Regions from separate parts of the Aerococcus mictus genome, predicted to be linked through region 2. Evidence: riboswitches for the same ligand, from Rfam matches in the RefSeq annotation. Region 2 holds a riboswitch; each other region holds the start of a gene.

Region 1 (7,727 bases), 440 kb from region 2:
AGAAACAAGCGAATGCTTCGCTTTTATTCTGACTTGCTCCAATCATCCAAGCCTAGGCATCAAGTCTCACACCCTGTGTGAAGTGGACGTTCGTCCTGTGACTGGAGCAGGTTTTGATTAAATATTCATTTAAAAAGCTGCAGAGGCAAAGGCTTCTGCAGCTTTTTTGTGGAGATTTTTTCTAAGGCTTCTGAACAAAAAAACTCCGTCATGTTTATGGCGAAGTTTTAGCGATGACTATTTTAGTCTTCTTGGTGACGTTGTAGGTAGCTTTGGAATAGAAGTCCAGCAATTAAGATAATGTACCAGAGAATTTTACGGTTGCGGGCTTTTTGTGCTTTAGTAACTGCCATTATTTCTCCTCCTTTATGACCCAGGTCAAACTTTTCTTAATTATACCATAAAGTAGATCTGACTTTAATGAATAATCAGAGTCGGTCTATTGTCTCAAAAGGGAAAAGTTTCGTTTTTTCTTAAAAAAGCGCTCAAAAATAAATATCCTTTAAAACTATGATAGAATAAAGTTTCTGAAAGAATAACACTAAAAACAATAAATTAAATCGAGGGACTGCTAGTATGAAAATTGGTATTGATAAGTATAATTTCTATATTCCAAAGCAATATATTGAAATGCGGGACTTGGCTGAGGCACGCCAAACGGACCCCAATAAGTATCTGCTGGGTTTAGGCCAAGACCAGCAAGCCTTTGCCCCTTTGTCTCAAGATACAGTTTCTATGGCTGCTAATGCTGCGGCAGGCATTCTGACCGACCAAGACAAGGAGGCTATCGATTTAGTGATTCTAGCCACTGAATCAGGGATTGACCAATCCAAGGCTGGGGCCATCTATATCCACCACTTATTAGGCATCAATCCCAAAGCCCGTTGTATCGAAGTGAAAGAAGCATGTTATGGGGGGACCTTTGCCCTACAAACTGCCGTCAACCATATCACTAAACGCCCTCAAGCCAAGGCCCTGGTTCTCACTAGTGATATTGCCCGCTACGGCTTAAACACTGCAGGGGAAGCCACCCAAGGCTCTGGGGCAGTGGCCTTATTAATTACTGCCAATCCCCGGATCCTTAGTGTCAATGACGATGCTACCTATTATACCATTGATGTCATGGATTTCTGGCGGCCTAATTACTCGCGCTTGGCCCATGTGGATGGACATTATTCCAATGACCAATACCTTAATGCCCTAGACCAAGTTTGGGCTGACCACCAGGCACTTTCCGGCCACCAGCTGGATGACTTTGCTGCTTTCTGCTTCCACCTTCCTTACACCAAATTAGGCTTAAAAGGTTTAAAACACCTCACCCAAAAGGCTAAGGATGAACCACTAGGGGAGTGGGAGGAATCCTTTGAAGCCAGTCGGGCCTATAATCGTCGGGTAGGGAATATTTACACAGGATCCCTGTACCTCAGTTTGATTAGTTTATTGGAAAACGATACTTCTTTACAAGCAGGCGACCTCATTGGCCTGTATAGTTACGGTTCGGGAGCGATGGCCGAATTCTTCTCCATGAACCTAGAAGCTAATTACCAAGACTACTTGGAAGGAGATAAACACCGCCAACAATTTGCTGAGCGGCAAAAGCTTTCCATTCCTGAATATGAAGCCCTCTTTCAAGAAGACCTCCTTAGTGACGGTAGTCAGCAAAGCATTCCAGCCCACGAGGACCAGGACGACTACCGTCTACTCGGCCTCAAAGACCATAAACGCATTTACGGTAAATAAGGGAGAATGCGACAAGCGCATCAGGAGGCAAGATCGCTAGGCATACTATATCTGTCACTCGCTGACGATTCGAACAACTGTAGCAACTGGAAGAAAAAGGCGTCAAAATTCTCAAAGAGAATTTGACGCTTTTTTCTGAAGCGGATGTTCGTTCTGTGACTGGAACACGTTTGAAGAGAGTGTGACAGTCACGTCAAAGGACGAAACCGCTGGAGAAAACTGTCATAAGCACAGGAAACTGTGTGTCGGCAGTTTTTGAAGCGGACGTTCGTCCTGTGACTGGAACACGTTTTGATTATAGAGTTCGTATTTGAAAAAGGGCCTGGGTGTTTTGTCCCAGGCCCTTTTCTAATGGAAAAATTACTCTTGATTAAAGTGATTGACGGAGGCCATCTAAGATCGCCTTGGCGTTTTGCCGGTCCATGTGCTTTGCCTTTTGTAAGGCTTGACTGACTTGGTCCACTTCATCGCCCTGGGCGCCCACAGCGATGGCCAAGGACCGGGCTTGAAGTGACATGTGCCCCGCTTGGATACCCTCAATGACCAAAGCCCTCAATGCGGCTAGGTTTTGAGCTAGGCCGAGGGCAGCGACAATCTTCATTAAGTCGTTAGCACTGGGCTGGTCGAGTAAGTGGTGGACGAGTTTAGCGGCAGGGTGAATTTTGATTGATCCACCGACACTTCCTAAGGGAAGGGGGAGGGTGATCTCTCCAGCTAATAGGCCTTGGTCTTCAAGGTAGTCCCATTTGGCCAGGCCCCGGTATTGTCCGGATTGGCTAGCATAGGCGTGACAGGCTGCCTCCACCGCCCGCCAGTCGTTACCGCTAGCGAGGACCAGAGCATCAACCCCATTCATAATCCCTTTATTGTGGGTTGTGGCCCGATAAGGATCGACTTGGGCCAGTTGGCTGGCTTGACTAATCCGCTTAGCCACTACTTTGGGATCTTGACCAGGCTTAGCCAGAGCTTCAATAGGGATTTGACAAGTCGCTTTAGCCAGACATTGGGTAGCTAAGTTGCTTAAAATGGCCATTAATTTTTCTAGACGGGGTAGTGACTCATCCTTTTGACTAAGTGCTTCAATGTGACTGGCTAAGGCTTCCAGCATGGTATTCATCATATTGGCGCCCATGGCTTCTTGGGTGTCTACCGTCATATAGACCACAAAAAAAGGCTCGCTTTCACTGGGATAGTAGGCCGTTTCTAATTGGCGTACCCCACCGCCCCGTCGGCTGAGGCTGGGATGGGCCTGGTTGGCGACCTGGATGAGTTCTTCTTGGTGGTCTTTGATGTAAGTTGTCCAGATGTCAGCTTGACTGGCTTGGTCTAAGCCTAAGAAGACCATTTGCCCAGTCATTTGTCGGTCTAGGACCTCACTATGGAAGCCACCACCTGCCTTAGCCATTTTAGCGGCGTAACTAGCTGCTGCAATGACACTCGGTTCTTCGATCGCCATGGGGATCAAGTAGTCTTTTTGATTGATGACAAAGTTCATTGCCAGTCCTAGGGGGAGGGAGTAGGTTCCGATGAGATTCTCAACCATGTTATCAGCCAGGTCTAAGGCTAGGCCCTGGTTATTTTTGAGATAATCTTTTTCTGCATCACTAATATAGTGGAGCTCATTTAAGCGGGCCAGACGTTCCTCTAAGGGGAGACGGTAGAAGCCCTGTAAATTCACTTGAGTCATGATAACCTCCTAATTGCTTTGTTTATCAGTGAGGGGGAATTTTCGTACTTTTCCATAAAAAAAGAAGTTGGCGATTGCTTCCAACTTCTAGTTTATGGGTCATTGCTTTATTAATCAATAGCCGGTCACTATTAATGATCGATACAATAGATATTATCATCGACCATTTGATCGTCAGTTAAGAGGACAAAAACTTGCCGGAATTCATCAAAATCGATCCGGTTATCATTGCCTAACATGCTGAGAGCTTGTGTTGTGACATGGATTTGACCAATATGGGTTTCAAGGACCTCATCAAAGCTTTCAAAACTCGGTGCATTGGTCTGTAAGACTAGACTACGATAGGCTCTGTGGCTGGTATGACCGGTTTCATCGGAAGTGGTTAGGCAAATATTATGGAAACGATCTAAGCTTTGTAACTGTTGTATGGCTTTCTGGGTGAAAAATAACTTCATGGCATATCCTCCTCACAACAACTCTTATAAGGATGATTATATCAGAATTTGTGAGCAGTTTAGTTGGAAAAGCCTAAAAATAATTTTTAAAACGTTTTCATACCTTCACCAGCCGCTACTGAGAAAGCGGAGGCAGTCGGGGAGATGTTTGGCCCAGTAAAATTCATTATGCTCTTCATCCACATAGATGTTGAAGTCAATATTTTCTACCGGGATACCTCCTGCTATCAGCAAGGCCTGGTAGTGGAGGGAAGCATCGATATAGGCTTGGGCCATATTGCCTGGGAGAAAGAGACGGTCAGTATCGTCGCCTTCTTTGGTGCCGACTTGGAGGTAGATTTTTTGCTCGGGGTCTAAGCTTTGCGACTTGAGATAGCGGTCAAAGGGTTCTTGGGCTATCCATTGGGCTAGGGAAAAAATCCCCAAGCGGCCAATCTGATCGGCATACTTAATTCCCATATAGGCGGTAATATTGGCCCCAAAAGAAGACCCGATCATGGCGGTATGTTTTTTATCGGTTTTAGTTCGATAGGTCTGGTCGATAAAGGGTTTAACCACTTTCATAATGAAGTCACTAAAATCATTGCCTAAGCCGCCCAAGGGCCTTGCCTTAGGGTCACTAGGGTTTTCGAAGCTCCAAGCATTATAATCATCCGCCCGAGTCTGAGGGTCATTGTCGATTCCGACCACAATCATCTTGGCTAAATCGGGATTACGCTTGAGGGTGGGAATGACCTTCCAGGAATAACCTAGGAAGGATTCCTTACTATAAAAAACATTTTGTCCGTCATGCATGTAAACGACTGGGTAGGACGCGGATTCCTGCTGGTAATTTTTAGGGAGTAGGACTCGCACCCGCCGCTTCTTGCCAGAATAGGGCAAGCTTAAGTAGTGGGTTTTCATTTTTAGATAATAATAATCGGCATTGAACATGATTTACCTCCGCTTAATGTGCTATTAGCATACTTGACCCGGGGGGATTAAGCAAGCGCAATCCCCCTGACGATGCTCAAGGTTAAGAAATAATTGCAGACTTCACAATATTTCGCTACAATGATGAGTAGAATAAAGGATAAGGGGGAGATGCCTTGGCAACAGAAGTCGAGCTTCTCAACGAAGCAGAAATGAAGCGCGCCTTAACGCGAATGAGTTATGAGATTTTGGAACGCAACCATGGTACCGCTAATTTAGCCATCGTGGGGATTAAAACCCGGGGAGCTATTATTGCTAACCGGATTAAGGACCGCATCAACCAGTTAGAAGAGGCTGATGTCTTTTATGGGGAATTAGACGTCCGCGCCTATCGTGATGACCTCGACCAGGAAAAGGATAAGCTGATCAAAGACTTATCCCAGCTGGACTTTGATGTGAATGGTAAACATATCTTTATCTGTGATGATGTGCTCATGACCGGTCGGACCATTCGGGCGACCATGGATGCCTTGATGGATCATGGGCGTCCAAGCAAGATCTCTTTAGTGACGCTCATTGACCGGGGCCACCGGGAATTACCGATTCGAGCGGATATTGTTGGTAAAAATATTCCCACTTCCCGGCAAGAAAAAATTCGGGTCAAGATGCGGGAACTCGACAGTAAGGATGCAGTATATATAATTAAATAGTTGGTACTAGGGGAGCCTTTATGGCTGAGATGTAATTTACAGACCCTTTGAACTTGAGACTAGGTAATACTAGCGGAAGAAAGTGCACGATAAACAGGTAAGAGGCATTTTCTCTTACCTGTTTTTGTGCTAAGAAAGGATTTAATTATTATGGGACAAAGTAAACAAGTAAGGATTTTATTGGAAATTGCTATGGTAGCGGTATTAGCTTATTTATTAGGACTTTTGCCGACAACCAATGGAGTTGGTATTGGGGTGAACTTAGGAGTTATTCCCATTTATTTGATCTCCTTAAGACGGGGGATAAAGAGCGGTTTTGCTGCCGGCTTTCTGTTTGGGCTCTTGCAATTAATCACCGGTCAAGCCACGATTCTAACTCCCTTCCAAGTCTTCCTTGAATACTTCTTCGCCTTTATGTTGGCAGGTTTAACTGGAGTTTTTGCTAATCGCGTGAAGAGTGCAGCCTTAAAAGGGGATAAAAAAGGCCTATGGGTCGGTATCTTTTCAGCGACCTTTATTGGGATGGTTGCCCAATACTTTATTCATTGGTTCGCTGGCTATGCCTTTTGGTCTTCCTATGCGCCAGAAGGAATGAATGCTTGGTGGTATACGACGATTGTCAATGTACCTACCGGTTTCTTTACCTGGTTAGTAGGGGCTTTAGTGGTGGCCTTGTTATTTAATAATGCCCCCAGACTCTTAAACCCAGAAGATTAAGCTGCAATTTTAACGATTGATTAGATGGAATGATTATTTTGAGACGTCCTTTGAGGGGGCGTTTTTTTATTGACGGAGACCTATTTTTGATAAAAAAAGAAAGATTTTATAGAATTGTTGGCGCGCAAACACTTTAATAAGAAAGCGTTTGCTATAATGTTTTGTGAAAAGGATAACTAAAGTTAAAGCCTAGCTGAAGGCTTTCTCTCTTTTTTTAGTTAAGTATGTGAAATTATGAACTATATTTTTCACCCAAAGTGAGAAGGCTATAACGACCAATAAGTAATAGAGAATTTAAGAAAAATATTGGAAAGGAGTGTTCAATGTGTTTGTTCTTCGATTCTTACTGGCAATGATTATTGCTTATTTTGCCGGAGAACTGGCTAAGAAAATCAAATTCCCAGCAATCATTGGTTGGTTGATTGTGGCTATGTTTCTCGGAGAGCACGGGCTAAACCTTTTAAGCCCTGAATTAATTTCAACCAAGGTTTATCAATCACTGATGGTACTCATGCAAATTCTGGTGGGGTCGATGGTGGGCTATAAGTTAGTTTACCGTGACATCAAAGATTCCATCAGTAAGGTCTTCGCCATGGGACTATCCGATTTGGTGGTAACCTTTACAGTAGTGACGGGGTCCTTTGCCCTTATTCTTCATTTCCTAGGTTTACCAATCATTGCTGCCTTACTCTTTGGGGGAATCGCTATTGCAACTGCACCGGCCCCTCCGGTCTCAGTGGTGGAACAATATGATTGTTCTGGCCCCTTATCTGATTCGGTGCCCTCGATGACGGCTTTTAACTCAGTGATGGTTAACATTGTCTTCTTCCCCTTAGTTTCAGTGATTGGAGCAGTTCTAAACGAAAGTTCCACTTCCGTCTTAGGGTCATTACTGATTATGATTTTAGCTCCGATTCTCTTGGGAGGACTGATCGGAGTTGTCGCAGGGAAATTAGTAGGAAAGGGCGCTTCCAAACAGCAAAGCTTCCTTATTTATTTGCTCACCATGCTGGTCATCTATGCCTTAGATAATTATTTGAACTGGCATGTCTTTACTGAAACTCAGATGATGTCCTTATTAGCCGGAATTGCCGGGTCGTGTGCCTTTATGAACGTGGTTGATCCTGAGAAAGTTCCGAGCTTGCAAATGGATCTCGGACCGGTTCACTCTTACGCCTTAATGATTTTCATTGTCAACCTATCGATTCACCTGAATCCAGCGGCCTTATTTGATGGCGGCATGCTTATGGTAGCTTATATCTTGATTAGAGCCCTAGGCAAATACTTGGGGTGCTATCTGGGAGCCAAAATCAGTCATGCGCCTAAAGTCGTTGAAAAGTATATGGGAGTCATTATGATGCCTCACTCTGGAGTTTCAATTATGTTTGCCGGGATTGCTGCTTATAATTTGATGGGCGTTTATCCTGAACTAGCTAATCTCTTACAGATCACTATTTCAGCCGCTGCCCTAATCATTGAAATTATTTCTCTCCCCGTAGCTGGCAT
Region 2 (7,727 bases):
TGGAACACGTTTGAAAAGAGTGTGACAAGCGCGTCAAAGAGCAAGACCGCTGGAAGAAAAAGGCGTCTAAATTTTCAAAGAGAATTTAGCGCCTTTTTCTGAAGCGGACGCTTGCTCTGCGCTTGGAACACGTTTGAAAAGAGTGTGACAAAAGTCAAAAAACTGAGACTTTTGTTTCAGACTCCTCAATTAACTCCGGCTCACTGTGTAGTGACCCCCAAAAGTTGGACTAAGAATTCAACTTTTGGGGGTTATTTTTATGTCTAAATATTCATTAGAATTTAAACTGAATTTAGTAGGAGACTATATTGCGAAAAAAGGAAGTTATCGAACCTTAGCTAATAAAGCAGGAATAGATCCTTCTATTTTACGAAGGTGGGTTAATAACTATTATGAATTTGGTGTAGATGGTTTAAAGAAAAGGCGGACTCAACAGGTTTATACTGTTGAATTCAAATTAAATGCGATAGAATTGTATGAAAGTACGGAAATGAGTTATCGCGAATTGGCCAATTCATTAAACATGAATAATCCAAGTCTAATCGCTAATTGGCGAAGAGCTTATCATGAAAGAGGACTTGATGGCCTTTCCGCGAGGAAAGGAAGGCCACCTAAAGTGTCTAAAAAGAAATCACAAATCAATCAAATAAAGGATAGCAGCGAAACCAATCAGTTAAGTGAAGCAAAAATAAAGGAACTTGAACAACGGATTACGGATTTAGAAATTGAGAACAAATTTTTAAAAGGATTGAGGAGACGTGTGGCTCAAAGAGTCAAGCGAGAAAAGAAGAAATAGTGACCGAAATCACACGTCTCCATGATGAAAAATATGCTTTAAAAGATATTCTTAGCGTTTTAAAGTTTCCTAAATCGACCTACTTTTATTGGAAAAATAAAGATGAGGAAATTGATAAGGATGCCGATTTAAAAGAGGAAATGAAAGACATCAGAGAAACCCATAAGGATTATGGTTATCGAAGAATGCGAGCTGAACTGCTTTCCCGTGGTTATAAGGTCAGTAAAAACAAAGTTCAACGCCTAATGAAAATTATGGGGATACAGGTCACTAGCTATACTAGAAAGACAAGAAAATATAATTCCTACAAAGGAACGATTGGAGAGATAGCGCCAAATCGTATCAACCGGCGGTTTGATTCGACCATTCCTTATCAAAAAATAACAACAGACACAACAGAATTTAAATACTACTATGCCGATGATTCTGGGAATTATCAAACTGGAAAACTCTATTTAGATCCTTACATGGATCTATTTAATCGAGAAATTATTTCTTTTAAGATAACACATCAGCCTAATGGACAAAGCATGTTGGAGGGGCTACAAGCTGCCATTGAAGCAAGTAAATTATGTCCATACAGAAGAACCTTTCATTCTGATCAGGGCTGGGCCTATCAAATGAAAAGTTACACCCGGCTCTTGAAGGATCACCGAATTTTTCAAAGTATGTCTCGTAAAGGAAATTGCTTAGATAATTCGCCAATGGAGAATTTCTTTAGTCTACTAAAACAAGAAGTCTACTATGGTCGGACTTATCATTCCTTTGAAGAATTAGCACAAGCGATTGAAGATTTTATAATCTATTACAATGGTGAAAGAATCAAAGAAAAATTAGATTTTAGGAGTCCTATAGAATTTCGTCTTCATCACGCTTCTTTCGCCGCTTAATGATTACACATAAACTTTAAACTTATCAAGAGCCGCTACGCTCTTCCTCTTGACAAGTTTAAATTTCTGAGTAAATGTGTCGGCAAGAAATAAGCAAGAACTGTAAGCAACAAAAAAGAGCTGGCCAAAGGCCAACTCACTATATATAAAGTCCAACTTATTGGGGTCACCATACTGGGCTGGAGTTTTTTATTTATCTCAGCTTTCAAAAAGGGCTCTAAGTGCTTCGTCTTGAATAGGTAAGCGGTTTCTGTTATAGTTAGAAAGTACTCACAAGAGGTGCTTTTGCTGAGATAGGTGGAAACCTGGACTCTTTGAACCTGAGAAAGTTAAGACTTGCGTAGGGATGTGAGAATTCAAATATCGTTATAAGGTACAATCAAGCTTTTGCTAAAGCCTTACGATAAGAAGTCCTGCAAAGTACACGAGTGGAGTATACTTTGCAGGGCTTTTTTCTGTCTAGAAGTAAAAGACCTGCAGATAAAATGTGTAATCTAAACAGAATAAGAGAGATGAGTCAATGTCTAAAAAAATAAGCCTTCCCTTTGCGAAATATAGTCAGCAGGTCAAGGAGAAAGCCCCGCTGATCCAAGTCTTAAATAATTATGTCACCATACATGATGTGGCCAATGTGATTTTGGCCAGTGGCGGGCGTCCCGTGATGACCGATAACTTACCTAATAGTCAGGATGTAGTCAAGACAGCTGACCTTTTGCTATTGAATGCCGCTAGTCCCAGACCTAATCAGGAATTGTTGGACCTCGCCACCACAGCGAAAAATGATCACCATCCCGTGGTCTTAGACCCAGTGGGGGTTTCAGCGATGCCGTCTAAATTAAAGCTCTGTCAAGATCTGATTGACCAGGGGTTAGTGACAGCGGTGAAGGGGAATGCTTCGGAAATTCGAAGTCTCCTTTTTGAAAAAAGCCAAGGATCTGGGGTCGACCTGGGTCCTGGAGACGAGGTAACCTTAGCCAACCTGGCTGATTTTGCTCCGGACTTTAAAGCTTATGCCCAAGAAAAAAGAATTATCCTAGCCATGTCGGGTCCGATTGACTTAGTGACAGACGGCAAGCGGCTGGCAGTCATTGAAAATGGCCACCCCTGGATGGCTTCCTATACGGGGTCAGGTTGCCAGTTAAGCGGCGTCCTAGCTAGCTTTTTAGCCGGTAATCCGGATGAGGATCCTTTTTACCTAGCTACAGCAGCCGTGATTAGCTATGGGGTGGCGGGAGAAATTGCTGCCCAAGTCCTCCAGCCTTATGAGGGCAATGCCACTTATTCCAACCGGGTGATTGACCAGGTTTTCTTATTAGAGGCCAAAGAATTAGAAAGGAGAGCCAAGTATGACATTCAATAAAAATGATTTATTGGTCTATGCCATTACGCCCGATCGTTTTGACCATGACGAATTAATCCAGCAAGTCAAAGAGGTCTTAGCAGGAGGGGCGACGATTTTACAGCTACGTTTGAAGGACCATCCCTTTAAAGACCAAGAGGAGAAGCTGGGTCTAACTAAAACAATCAAAGCCCTCTGCCAAGAAGCAGGTGTCCCCTTTATTATCGATGATGACTATGAACTGGCCCTGGCGGTAGATGCTGACGGCCTCCATGTTGGAGAAGATGACCTGCCAGTTGACCAGGCTAGAGAACTACTCGGCCCGGAAAAAATTATCGGGGCTTCGGCTAAGAGTTTGAATGCCGCTCTAAATGCCCAGGCGGCTGGTGCAGACTACTTGGGAGTTGGCGCCCTCTATCCGACCCAGTCTAAGGCCAATGCCCAAGCCACCAGTCTGACTACCCTGAGAGCTATTGCCCAAGGGGTGAATATTCCCATTGTAGGCATTGGTGGGATTAACTTAGATAATATGGCCAATTTACGGGACCAGGGGCTGGCCGGGGTGGCTCTGATTTCTGCTTTATTTAAGGCGGAAGACCCCTACCAAGCGACTCAAGAAATCCGTAAAGCGGCTGAAAAGCTCTTTAAACTCCAAGCCGTCCTCACTATTGCCGGCTCAGACTCTAGTGGGGGAGCTGGTATTCAAGCAGACCTCAAGACCATGCAGGCCAATGGAGTCTTTGGCATGAGTGCCATTACTTCAGTGACCGCCCAAAATACTAGGGGTGTGACCGGGGTCTATGACCTCAGTCCTGAGGCCTTGGCTAGTCAACTTCAGGCTGTTTTTGAGGATATTCCTCCGGCTAGCGTCAAGATTGGCATGGTCTCCCAAGTAGATTTAGTGAAGGAAATTGCCAAAGCCCTTAAAAACTATCAGGCTAAACATGTCGTAGTAGACCCGGTCATGGTCGCAACGAGCGGATCCAACTTGATCCAAGACCAAGCGGTACAGGTCTTGTCTGACCAGGTCTTTCCTCTCGCTTGCTTAATTACTCCCAATATTCCTGAAAGCCAGGTTTTAGCGGGACAAGACATCCATTCGGCAGCCGATATGGAAGCCGCCGCTAAGAAAATTAGTCAGACCTACCAAGTCGCTGTCCTCTGTAAGGGTGGCCACCGGGTTAATGATGCTAATGATGTCCTGGTTACCCCTGAGGGCGAGGTCCACTGGTTTAAGGGCGAGCGGGTTGATAACCCCAATACCCATGGTACTGGCTGTACCCTATCCAGTGCCATTGCCAGCAACCTAGCCAAGGGGGATGACTTAGTTACTGCCATTGCCCGGGCTAAGACCTATCTCAGCCTGGCCCTTAAAGATCAATTAGATCTAGGTCAGGGGAGTGGCCCCTTGAACCATGGCTTTGGCCTCTTGACTTATTACCCCAATGACGATTAATTGCCTTAACTTCCCCTAGCAAATAATTTCTAGTCTTTCAACCCTTCCACGAGGCTAGACTTGCTAGGGGAAGAGTATCTGTACACCGATAAGGGTCATGATAACTTGTCATGGCCTTTTTTCTATATTTTGGAAAAGTGGGGAACTGTTTTTAGTCAAGAGCATATTTTTTAAGTTTGTGAAAATAAACACATATTTTCTCTTTTTAATTAAAATATAAAAATATTATTTCAAAAGTTGTAAGCGATTACAAGGTTAAATTACTAATGTTTCAGTAATTGTAAGCGGTTATAGCTAAAAAGAAAAACAAAAAATCACTTGCTTTTTATTTGTGAATAACTTAACATAATAGCCATAAAGATGAAAGTCATTAAAAATCAAAGGAAAGGTTAGGAAGAACAATGGCTAAAGGAAAAGAACAAAAAGTAGATATTCCACAATTTATCGATGAGACAGTGGCTAAGGCTAAACAGGCCTTAGAGGATTTTATGGCCTTAGACCAAGAACAAATCGACCATATTGTCACCAAGGCATCGATTGCTGCCTTAGACCAACATGGGGTCTTAGCCAAACATGCCGTTGAAGACACGGGACGGGGTGTGTTTGAAGATAAGGCAACCAAGAACTTATTTGCCTGTGAACATGTGACCAACCACATGCGCCACTTGAAAACAGTAGGTATTATTGATCGTGATGAGGCCAAGGGATTGACCTATATTGCTGAACCGGTCGGGGTAATTTGTGGGATTGTCCCTACTACCAACCCAACATCGACAGCAATCTTTAAGTCCTTGATTTCCTTGAAGACCCGTAATCCAATTGTCTTCTCCTTCCACCCTCAAGCGCTGGAATCTTCTATCCATGCGGCCAAAGTGGTGCGTGATGCAGCGATTGCGGCAGGGGCACCTGAAAACTGTATCCAATGGATCGATTCAAAACATGCGTCCATGGAAGCCACCAATTTACTGATGAACCACCCTGATGTCGCTACCATTTTAGCCACTGGGGGATCTGCTATGGTTAAGGCTGCTTATTCTTGTGGGAAACCTGCTTTGGGTGTGGGACCAGGGAATGTGCCTGCCTATGTTGAAAAAACGGCCAACCTCAAGCAAGCCGTGAATGATATTGTCATGAGTAAGGCCTTCGATAATGGGATGGTTTGTGCTTCAGAACAAGCTGCCATTGTTGACAAAGAAATCTACCCCGCCTTCATTAAAGAAATGAAGTCCTACCATGTTTACTTTGTCAACCAAAAGGAAAAAGCCCTCTTAGAAGAATTCTGCTTTGGAGCTAAAGCCAATAGTGAGGCGGTTGACCAAGCCAAACTCAATGCCGATATTGTCGGAAAATCAGCGGTTTGGATTGCTAAAGAAGCCGGCTTTGAAGTCCCTGAAGAAACCGTCATCCTAGCAGCAGAAGTTCCTGAAGTGGGTCCTGCCCAACCTCTTACCCGAGAAAAATTATCCCCTGTCCTAGCCATCTTAAAGGCTGAGACGACTGAAGATGGGATGGCTAAGGCCGAAGCTATGGTGGAATTTAATGGCCTAGGTCACTCCGCCGCCATTCATACCAATAACCACGACTTAGAAATCGAATACGCCAAACGGGTGAAAGTGGCCCGGGTCATTGTCAATGCACCGTCAACCTTTGGGGGAATTGGGGATGTTTATAACTACTTTATTCCTTCCTTAACCCTAGGCTGTGGGTCTTATGGACATAACTCTGTAGCTGGTAACGTGGGACCTTTGGATTTGATTAATATTAAACGAGTAGGGGAGCGGCAAAATAACATGCAATGGTTTAAAGTCCCTCGGGTTTACTTCGAAAAGAATTCCATTAAATACTTACAAGAATTAGACCATGTGGAACGGGTATCGATTATTTCTGATAAAGGCATCGCCAAACTCGGCTTTGTCCAAAAAGTCATTGACCAACTCCAACAACGGCAAAATAAGGTGGTCTATGATGTCTTTGATAACATTGAACCGGATCCAGATATTTCCACGGTTCAAGCGGGTGCTGACGCCATTCGTGCCTTCCAACCTGATACCATTATTGCCATTGGTGGGGGATCGGTTATGGACTCCGCTAAGATCATGTGGCTCTTCTATGAACGTCCTGACGTTGACTTCCGTGACCTGGTTCAAAAATTCATGGACATTAGAAAACGGGCCTTCCGTTTCCCAGCCCTCGGTGAAAAAGCCCAATTAGTGGCTATCCCAACCACCTCAGGGACAGGTTCCGAAGTAACGCCTTTTGCGGTCATTTCAGATAAGAAGAACAATAAGAAGTACCCGCTTGCTGACTACGCCCTCTTACCTAAGGTGGCTATCGTGGATTCCAGCTTTGTCGAAAAGGTACCAAGTCGGGTGACTGCCGCTACCGGGATGGACGTCTTAACCCACGCTATTGAAGCTTATGTATCGATCTTTGCCTCAGACTATACCGATGGACTCTCCCTCCAAGTCATTAAGATTGTCTTTGACTACTTGGAAAAATCAGTCAAAGACTTTGACCCGCTAGCTAGAGAGAAGATGCATAATGCGGCAACCATGGCGGGGATGGCCTTCGGTAACGCCTTCCTGGGAATTGTTCACTCCATGTCCCATAAGATCGGAGGGGTCTTCCATACCGTTCACGGAGAAAACAACGCGATCCTCCTGCCTTATGTGATCCGCTACAACGGGGAAAAACCAGGCAAACTTTCTACCTGGCCAAAATACAACTACTACAAGGCTGGCGAACGTTACCAAGACATTGCCCGTATGCTAGGCTTAAAGGCCAATACGGTCGATGAAGCCGTTGCTTCCCTGGCCCAAGCCTGCTATGAACTCGGTGAAAAAGTCGGTCTCCCAATGAGCTACCAAGCCCAAGGTCTTGACAAGAAAGAATGGGAAAAGGCCTTAGAACAACTGGCTTATGATGCTTATGAAGACCAATGTACCCCATTAAACCCTCGTCTGCCATTAGTTCCTGATATGATGGCCATGATGCGGGCAGCTTACCAAGGTTATGGTAAGGCTCCAGAGCCAATTAAGAATAAGTAAGAAATGCCTCTTGTATAGATAGAAAAGAGAGTGTGACAAAAGTCAAAAGAGCCCTGAAGAGCTACGCATACTATATCTGTAACTCGCTCTTCGCTTCGAACAGCTATAGCAACTGGAACAAACTATGGAAGATAGGTGCAAGCCTATCGCACATAGTTCGTGAAGTGGACGTCAGGGCTGACTTTTGGAACACGTTTTG
Region 3 (7,727 bases), 570 kb from region 2:
TAGTAATGAAATGCCTGGGGTCAATACCACCATGGATTGGCGCAGAGAATATCCACAAAAAGATTTACTCCGTTCAGTAATCGGTAGCGTGACTTCTGAAGAAGAAGGACTGCCGAGTGATAAGGCTGAATACTACCTGGCCCAAGGTTATGCCCGCAATGACCGGGTTGGTAAGTCTTACCTGGAAGCCATGCATGAAGATACCCTGCACGGCGCCAAGACCAAGTACGAAACTGAAATTAACCAAAGGGGCGAGGTCGTTAGAACCGACAAGGCTTATCCTGGCTCCATGGGAAACACTGTTCAATTAACTATTGATACAGATTTCCAAAAGAAAATTGAAGAAATTTTGGAAGGCTACCTGCACGGGTCAAGTACCGGTAAAAATAATTCCATCTATGTGGTAGCCAGTGACCCTAATAACGGGGAGATCCTGGCCATGGCTGGTAAATACCGCAATGAACATGGCGAAATCATTGACGATGCCCTGGGAACCATTAATTCATCCTTTACCATGGGATCTACAGTCAAAGGGGCCACAGTTGGGGCCGGTTACCATTATGGCGTCTTAAAACCGGGTCAAGAAAATATCTTTATTGACCAACCGCTTTACTTTACTGGGACACCAAGGAAGGCTTCCTGGTGGGCAGCCCACAATACTAGCCCCGTTCCTATTAATGATGTCATGGCTCTGGCAAGGTCTTCCAATGTCTATATGATTCGGACTGCCATGGCGATTGGTGGCCTGCCCAACTATGAAGCAGGGATGTCCCTGGCTGGTTTAGATCCAGAAACGGGTAATAAGTTGCGTAATTTTTACCATCAATTTGGTTTAGGAAGCTCGACCGGCATTGACCTACAAAATGAGGTGACTGGTCTGGAAGGTGAAGGGGGGAACCCTGGTAACTATATTGACTTGGCTTTTGGTCAATATGATACCTATACGCCCATGCAATTGAACCAATATGTCGCAACTATCGCTAACGGTGGTAAACGCTATGCCAGCCATGTGCTTAAACAAGTGCTCAGAGAAAATGGTGAGCATGAGTCTGACACCCCTCAAGTGGTTTATCAAAACCAACCTAAATTGTTGAATGCCGTACAATTAAGTCCAGAAGCACTGGGACGGATTCAACAAGGTTTCTGGTCAGCAGCCAACCATCCGCAAGGCCTCTCATATAATGAATTTAGAGGCTTCCCGGTGACTATTGCTGCTAAAACTGGTACGGCGGAAACAGGGACCGAAGGGATAATTAACTCGACCTTTGTTTCTTACGCACCTTACGAACAACCTAAGATTGCCTTATCGGTAGTCATTCCTGAAATCAGTGCCTCGGCTTATGATAAAACAGCAGAAGTTGTTGGACACAAGGTCTTGGATGCCTATTACCATAAAAAATAATTAAAGGGCATTTTTATAAAAAGTTTGAAAAGCACTGAGAACTATGGTAGACTTTTTAAGGTATGATTAAAAATCTATGATAAATTATTGATCTGATGGAGGGAAAATAATGCGTATTAACATTCTTTTAGAAAATACGGAACTTAAGGGCGAACGCATTTACTTAACAGAAAAAAATCGTCGTAACAACCCTGACCGTATTGAATTAAAAAAATATAGTCCAAAATTACGTAAAGTATGCTTATTTAGAGAAGTTAAAAAATAGAAATATTTCTATTGCTAAAAAGAGAATGTGCCGATAGATTTCAGACTATCACTCGATTTGCTGATACTTGTTGGAAGCTCTTATTAAGTTAAGGCTGAGATTGGCTTTCGAATGACATTTTCTTTTTAGATATCTATATAGTGAAAAGAGGTTGGAAAGTTTTTCCAGCCTCTTTTTAAAAATTTCCTAATCGAAATAGCTTGCAAAAGTCTGACCTGGACCACATGAACTAACTATGGTAGACAGTCGACAGTCTATCGCACCTAATTCCTTCCATGGATATCAGGGATTTTCTACTTTTAGCTCACTTTCCTCCTTGCAAGTCATTTTTTATGAAATCATTAAAAAAAGCCTTACATATTGATGCTATGTAAGCGCTATGATAAAATTTGTGTGAATTGAGATTCGGGGTGCCGGATGGCTGAGAATATACCCGTAGAACCTGATCAAGTTATTGCGTAGGGAAATCTATTCAACGGGAGAAGGCTACTGTCATCTTGAACTCAAGAGGATAGTGGCCTTTTTATTTTGTAGGAGGGAAAAATGAAAAAGATTATTAAACATTTTATAGAGCATCCCGAAGAAAAAGAAAATTTTAATGATGTGGCTCTACTTTTATTTGAATATTTATATAAACATAATCAAGATTATCAGCAATTCTGTCAAAGAAGAGCTGTAGGGATAAGACAAGTAGGTCATTGGAAGGACATCCCGGCAGTGTCAACCGATGCCTTTAAAAATGCATTTTTGAGTGCAACACCACATGAACAATGTTCGCGTATATTTATGACAAGCGGGACGACGACGGGAGTCAGTGGAAAACACTATCATAAAGATCTAGAAATTTATGATTTGTCTGCCTTGTTAGGTTTTAAGCAGTATGTCACTGATCAATGTTTACCTACGGCAATTCTTTTTCCAAATGAAAAAGAGATGCCTAACTCTTCACTGGCTCACTATTTAGAAATATTGAAGGCTAATGGTCAGCCGGATTCCATGCATTTTATCACTGAGAAAGGCCTAGAAGTCGCTGCTTTAAAAGAATGGCTAATAGCGCATCAAAAGCAACCAGTAATTATTTTAGGAGCTAGTTATAGCTTTGTACACTTATTTGAAGCCTTAAGCCAAGGAGAAGTGCTTCCGATCCATCCAGATAGTCTATTATTTGATACTGGTGGCTTCAAAAATTTTTCTAAGGTTTATCAGCTAGATACTTTTTATCAAAAGCTGCTTTCGGTTTTCCCGGTAAGAACAAATCCAGTGAATATGTATGGTATGACAGAATTATCCACAGAATATTATACCCAGTTTGCTTTTGACAAATTGTTATTAAAACGAGGGCCGCATTGGATAAAATACAAAATCATCGATCCCGCGACGGGTGTAGAGGTTGAACAGGGGAAACCAGGTTTACTCGTTCATATTGATTTAGCAAATATTAATTCTGTCCCTGCTATTCAAACAGGAGACTTAGCAATTGACCATGGAGAAGGTTTTGAATTATTGGGGCGAGTAAAAAATGGAGAGCCTAAGGGCTGCTCTATAGCAGCTAAAGATTGGTTAGAGGGTCACCATGATTAACATAAACTGTGGCTATTTGCCACCTATAGTAGATGATCTTGCTATTGAAAACCGTGAACTTATATTTGATTCAATACGGATTCAAGTCCCAGCGCCTAATGTTGAACAGTTAAAAATAATGATAGAACGCATGAAAAATGATACTTCTGAAATCAGTTTAACAGAAACCATAGCAGCTATCGATAAGGCGACCATTTGTTTATTAGATCGCCAGAATTCTCTTAGAAAGAAATATGAAAAAATACTTCCTATTATTACCGGCTATGATTCAGAAATTCTACGCTTAGCTTTGACTAAATTTTTATTGAATTTTAGGCAACATGAGCTAAGGCGCTGGGTCGCTGAAAATTTTGAAAATCCTAATATTTTAGAAGAATTTGTGCCCAGAATACATGGGGGATATAGTCGCGCTTTTGCCCCACAAATGTGTGCGCATATATGGGCAGGAAATGTGCCTGCTTTACCCTTATGGAGTTTAGTGGCTAATTTATTAGTGAAAGGGAAGCTAATTGGAAAAGTATCTTCTAGTGAACCGAGTTTCATTGGCTTATTTTGTCAATTACTGATTCGAATTGAGCCTAAATTGGCTAATAAATTAGCAATCGTTTCCTGGCAGGGAGGAGATAAGGAGCGTGAGCAAACCCTGATTGACGCTTCTGATTGTGTCCTTGCTTATGGAAATAATCAAACCATGGCAGCTATTCAAGCAAAGCTGTCACCAACAAGTCATTTCATAGCTTTTGGCAATAAATTGAGTTTTGGCCTTATTCATCATCAATTATTAAATGCTGAAAAGGTAAATCATCTCGTTCATGAAGCAGCTAAAGCAGTCGTTTATTATGATCAACAAGGATGCTACTCCCCTCAAATTTATTTTGTGGAAGGAGGAGGTCAAGTTTCTCCCAGGGAATTTGCTCTCATGTTAGCAGGAGAATTAAGAGCTTATGAAAATCGTTATCCACTCAGAAAGTTATCGCTAGAAGAAGCTTACTTACGATCTCAGTGGCGCGAAGAAATTGAATGGCAGGGAGGGTGTGAGTTCTTCCCAGCTCATCCTGAGAACTGGTTAGTGACTTATAGCCAAGCATTGACTTTCAGGCCTTCCCCTTTGTCTCGCGTGATACAAGTAATTGCTGTAGACCAATGGGAGGATATTGATGATTTACTAGTTAATAAATTATCCATTTTACAGAGCGTAGGGGTAGCAGCTCCTACAGAGAGTTTATTTAAAATAGCTAACCATTGGGGAAAAATAGGGGTTACTCGTGTAACGAGTCTATCTGCGATGATGCAAGTGCACTCAGCTTGGAATTCTGATGGTTATTCCCTACTAAGAGAATTAGTTCGAATAGTAGATATTGACTCTGCTTCTCTTAGAGATTCTGAACGCTGGAATTCCTATAGAGATTAGAAAATGAAGGAGTGAGTAATTTGCTGGCTGGAAAAGTCGTTTTAATTAGTGGATCAAGTCGAGGAATTGGGGCCGCAATAGCAAAAGGATTTGCAAAATCAGGTGCTAATGTCGTCATTAATTATCGCAAAAGTGAAGAGCAAGCAAGAGCGGTAGCGGACTATTGTACCTCTCAAGGCATCCAAGCCATTCTCGCTAAGGGAGATGTTACAAGGCAAGAAGGGGTCCATCAGGTTGTTAAGAAAACATTAGATAATTTCGGTCGCCTTGACGTTTTAGTAAATAATGTCTTTTCTCCTTTTCAATTTGATGCAGAAAAAAGGAAGAAAGTTTGGCAGCTTTCTTGGGAAGACTATGAAAGACAGCTAGAAGGGGGCTTAAAATCAACTTATCTACTCACCCAAGCGGTTTTAGAAACTATGATGGAAAATAATTCAGGCAGTATCATCAATATGGTATCTAATTTGGTTGCTGATCCTGTTGTCCCTTATGCGGATTACATCACTACTAAAGCCGGCATTGTTGGTTATACGAAAAGCATGGCTAAGGACTTAGGCGTCTTTAATATTAGGGTGAATGGTGTCGCACCAGGTTTGGTCTATCCAACAGACTCAACAAAAACAACGAAAGAAATATTGAAAGAAAAGATTATTGAATCAACTCCTTTAGCTCGAATGGTTCAAGTCGAAGATGTAGTTGGTCCCGTATTATTTTTAGCATCTGATTGGAGTAAGATGATGACCGGTCAAATATTATACGTTGATGGTGGCTTAGTGATGCCTGGTTAAATTTTTGTTCATGTACGAGAAATATAAAAACGACTTGTGTATAGTCCCCCCAAGACCTGGACCAAGTATTCAAGTTTTTTGGGGGGTTCATGTCTAAATATTCCTTATCATTTACTAGCAGGTTATACTACCGAAATATCGCTAAATGCTATTCAAACAAGATACAATCTTATCAACTTTCCTATGAAGAAGGAGAACGTTTAGCAGTATAATGAAAGCTACCAAGCTAAATTACCTTGTGGGTCCATAAAGAAGTCTTTTACATTTGATAGAATCACTTATATTAAGGATAGAGTCGCTTTGCCTTGGACGCCTGATCTTATCATCGCAACCATGAAAAAATTCAATTATAAAGCCCAAATATTTATCGTCATCTTGTCTATTGTGCTTTATTTGATTTACCTATTAATTGACAGCTTGTCGATAAAAAGTATGGTAAAGTTAATAGGTAATTATACTTAGTTGACACAGAGGAGTTAAAATGCGAAGAAGAGCTTATATCACCTATGCTTTATTAGCTATTCAAATTATTATTTATCTCTTGATGGAAGTCACGGGATCGAGTCTCAGTATCTCAACCCTCCTGCATTTTGGTGCTAAGGAAAATGCTTTAATTGCTATCTATGGGCAATACTGGCGCTTAATTACGCCAATTTTTGTTCATATCGGTTTTTCTCATCTCTTATTCAATTCCATTACCCTCTGGTATCTAGGGAGTGAAGTGGAGGGGATTATTGGTTCCTGGCGCTTTTTGTTTATCTATCTTTATTCTGGCATTATGGGGAACTTATTTAGTTATCAATTCTCAACCAGCGTTTCAGCAGGAGCCAGTACGGCGCTATTTGGCTTGTTTGCTTTCTTCTTAGCCATGCGCTATCTCAACCCTCATGACCGCTATTTTCAGGCCATGGGCTACCAATACCAGACCCTAATTATCTTGAATATTGTTATGAATTTGTTCATGGCCAATGTGGATATGTCAGGGCATATTGGGGGCATTGTCGGTGGTTTCTTAGCCACCCTCATTATCACCAATAATCCTAAACACCGTCTAACCAGTATCCTCTTATCAATTCTTGTTTATTCAGTGATTGCTGGTATAATTATTGCGAATCATGGGGCTTTTAATACCCTATTTATACATTAGGAGGCAAGTATGGCATTTATAGTTGGTATTGACTTAGGAGGAACAACCGCCAAGCTGGCTTTGTTTACTCCAGATCTTGAAAAAATCGATCAGTGGCAAATCCCCACGGACACTTCTGACCATGGGATTAATATTGTTTCTAACCTGGCTAAAACCATCCAAGACCGTGTTGAGGCAGCCCACTTAGACCTAAAGGACTGTATGGGGATCGGTATGGGATCTCCTGGCGCTATAAACCGCGAGCGGGGCACGGTTACTGGGGCCTATAACCTGGGTTGGGAGAATGAGATTACTGTCGTCGACCAGTTTCAAAGCCGCTTAGGCCAGCTGCCCGTTTATATTGAAAATGATGCCAATGTGGCTGCTCTGGGTGAACTCGCCAAAGGGGCAGGAAGTAAGAGTCAAAATATGATCTTGGTTACCCTAGGAACGGGCGTGGGCGGCGGCATTATCTGCCAGGGCGAGCTCTTGCTAGGTCAAGGTTCTGCAGGGGAAATTGGCCATATGACTAGCGAAGTCGATGGTTACTTATGTACTTGCGGATCCAGAGGCTGTGTAGAAACCTTGGCTTCAGCGACAGGTATCCTGCGTTTAAGTAAGGACTATGCTAGGGATTCGCGCTTTGATACTTCCTTAGCCAAGCAGCTTCGTGGAGGCCAAGAGGTGGACGTCAAAAGCATTGTTGATGCGGCTAAGGCGGGCGATTTATTAGCTGAAAAGGTGATGGAACGGTCCTTGAAAGCCTTGGCGCTTTGTTTGAGCCAGTTAACCTGCATCTTTAACCCCGAACAAATTGTTTTGGGTGGGGGAGTAGCTAATGCCGGCCAGTATCTGATTGACAAAATGACACCCATTCTTAAGGAATATACTTACCGCCCTAATCTCCGGCAAGTCAAAATTTCTTTAGCCCAATTGGGTAATGATGCGGGAGTGATTGGTGCGGCCAATTTAGTTAGACAGAAAAGTAAGGAGTAATTTATGTTATTAGCACAAACAATTGGTGGTTTTACTTTAATTTATCTATTATTAGTCGTGGCTTTATTAGCTTTCTTGATTTATCAAGCTTATTTTTGGATTAAAAGAAAGCAATCAGCAAGCATGATTGACCAAGCAGATTTTCAAGCTACCATGCA

What was found. Region 2 has a riboswitch for thiamine pyrophosphate ahead of DBT49_RS00355 (hydroxyethylthiazole kinase). Riboswitches for the same ligand answer to the same signal wherever they lie in the genome.
Region 1: it holds a riboswitch for thiamine pyrophosphate, as region 2 does, so the genes downstream of both, thiT (energy-coupled thiamine transporter ThiT) here and DBT49_RS00355 (hydroxyethylthiazole kinase) in region 2, are expected to answer to the same signal.
Region 3: it holds a riboswitch for thiamine pyrophosphate, as region 2 does, so the genes downstream of both, DBT49_RS03020 (LuxE/PaaK family acyltransferase) here and DBT49_RS00355 (hydroxyethylthiazole kinase) in region 2, are expected to answer to the same signal.

What each region holds. Positions count from the first base shown of each region.
Region 1 is NZ_CP132985.1:512,974-520,700, forward strand. Features, by position in the region: gene DBT49_RS02470 (hydroxymethylglutaryl-CoA synthase) at 577-1,740, shown strand; gene DBT49_RS02475 (hydroxymethylglutaryl-CoA reductase, degradative) at 2,111-3,430, opposite strand; gene DBT49_RS02480 (iron-sulfur cluster biosynthesis family protein) at 3,559-3,882, opposite strand; gene DBT49_RS02485 (alpha/beta hydrolase) at 3,988-4,815, opposite strand; gene pyrR (bifunctional pyr operon transcriptional regulator/uracil phosphoribosyltransferase PyrR) at 4,971-5,504, shown strand; TPP riboswitch at 5,503-5,602, shown strand; gene thiT (energy-coupled thiamine transporter ThiT) at 5,655-6,221, shown strand; gene DBT49_RS02500 (cation:proton antiporter) at 6,547-7,727, shown strand, end outside.
Region 2 is NZ_CP132985.1:69,273-76,999, forward strand. Features, by position in the region: one part of gene DBT49_RS00350 (IS3 family transposase) at 260-770, shown strand; one part of gene DBT49_RS00350 (IS3 family transposase) at 770-1,686, shown strand; TPP riboswitch at 1,952-2,050, shown strand; gene DBT49_RS00355 (hydroxyethylthiazole kinase) at 2,207-3,046, shown strand; gene thiD (bifunctional hydroxymethylpyrimidine kinase/phosphomethylpyrimidine kinase) at 3,033-4,481, shown strand; gene adhE (bifunctional acetaldehyde-CoA/alcohol dehydrogenase) at 4,883-7,528, shown strand.
Region 3 is NZ_CP132985.1:644,075-651,801, forward strand. Features, by position in the region: gene DBT49_RS03010 (penicillin-binding transpeptidase domain-containing protein) at 1-1,402, shown strand, start outside; gene rpmG (50S ribosomal protein L33) at 1,512-1,667, shown strand; TPP riboswitch at 2,064-2,149, shown strand; gene DBT49_RS03020 (LuxE/PaaK family acyltransferase) at 2,211-3,248, shown strand; gene DBT49_RS03025 (acyl-CoA reductase) at 3,241-4,659, shown strand; gene DBT49_RS03030 (SDR family oxidoreductase) at 4,680-5,447, shown strand; gene DBT49_RS03035 (rhomboid family intramembrane serine protease) at 5,929-6,594, shown strand; gene DBT49_RS03040 (ROK family glucokinase) at 6,604-7,569, shown strand; gene DBT49_RS03045 (rhodanese-like domain-containing protein) at 7,573-7,727, shown strand, end outside.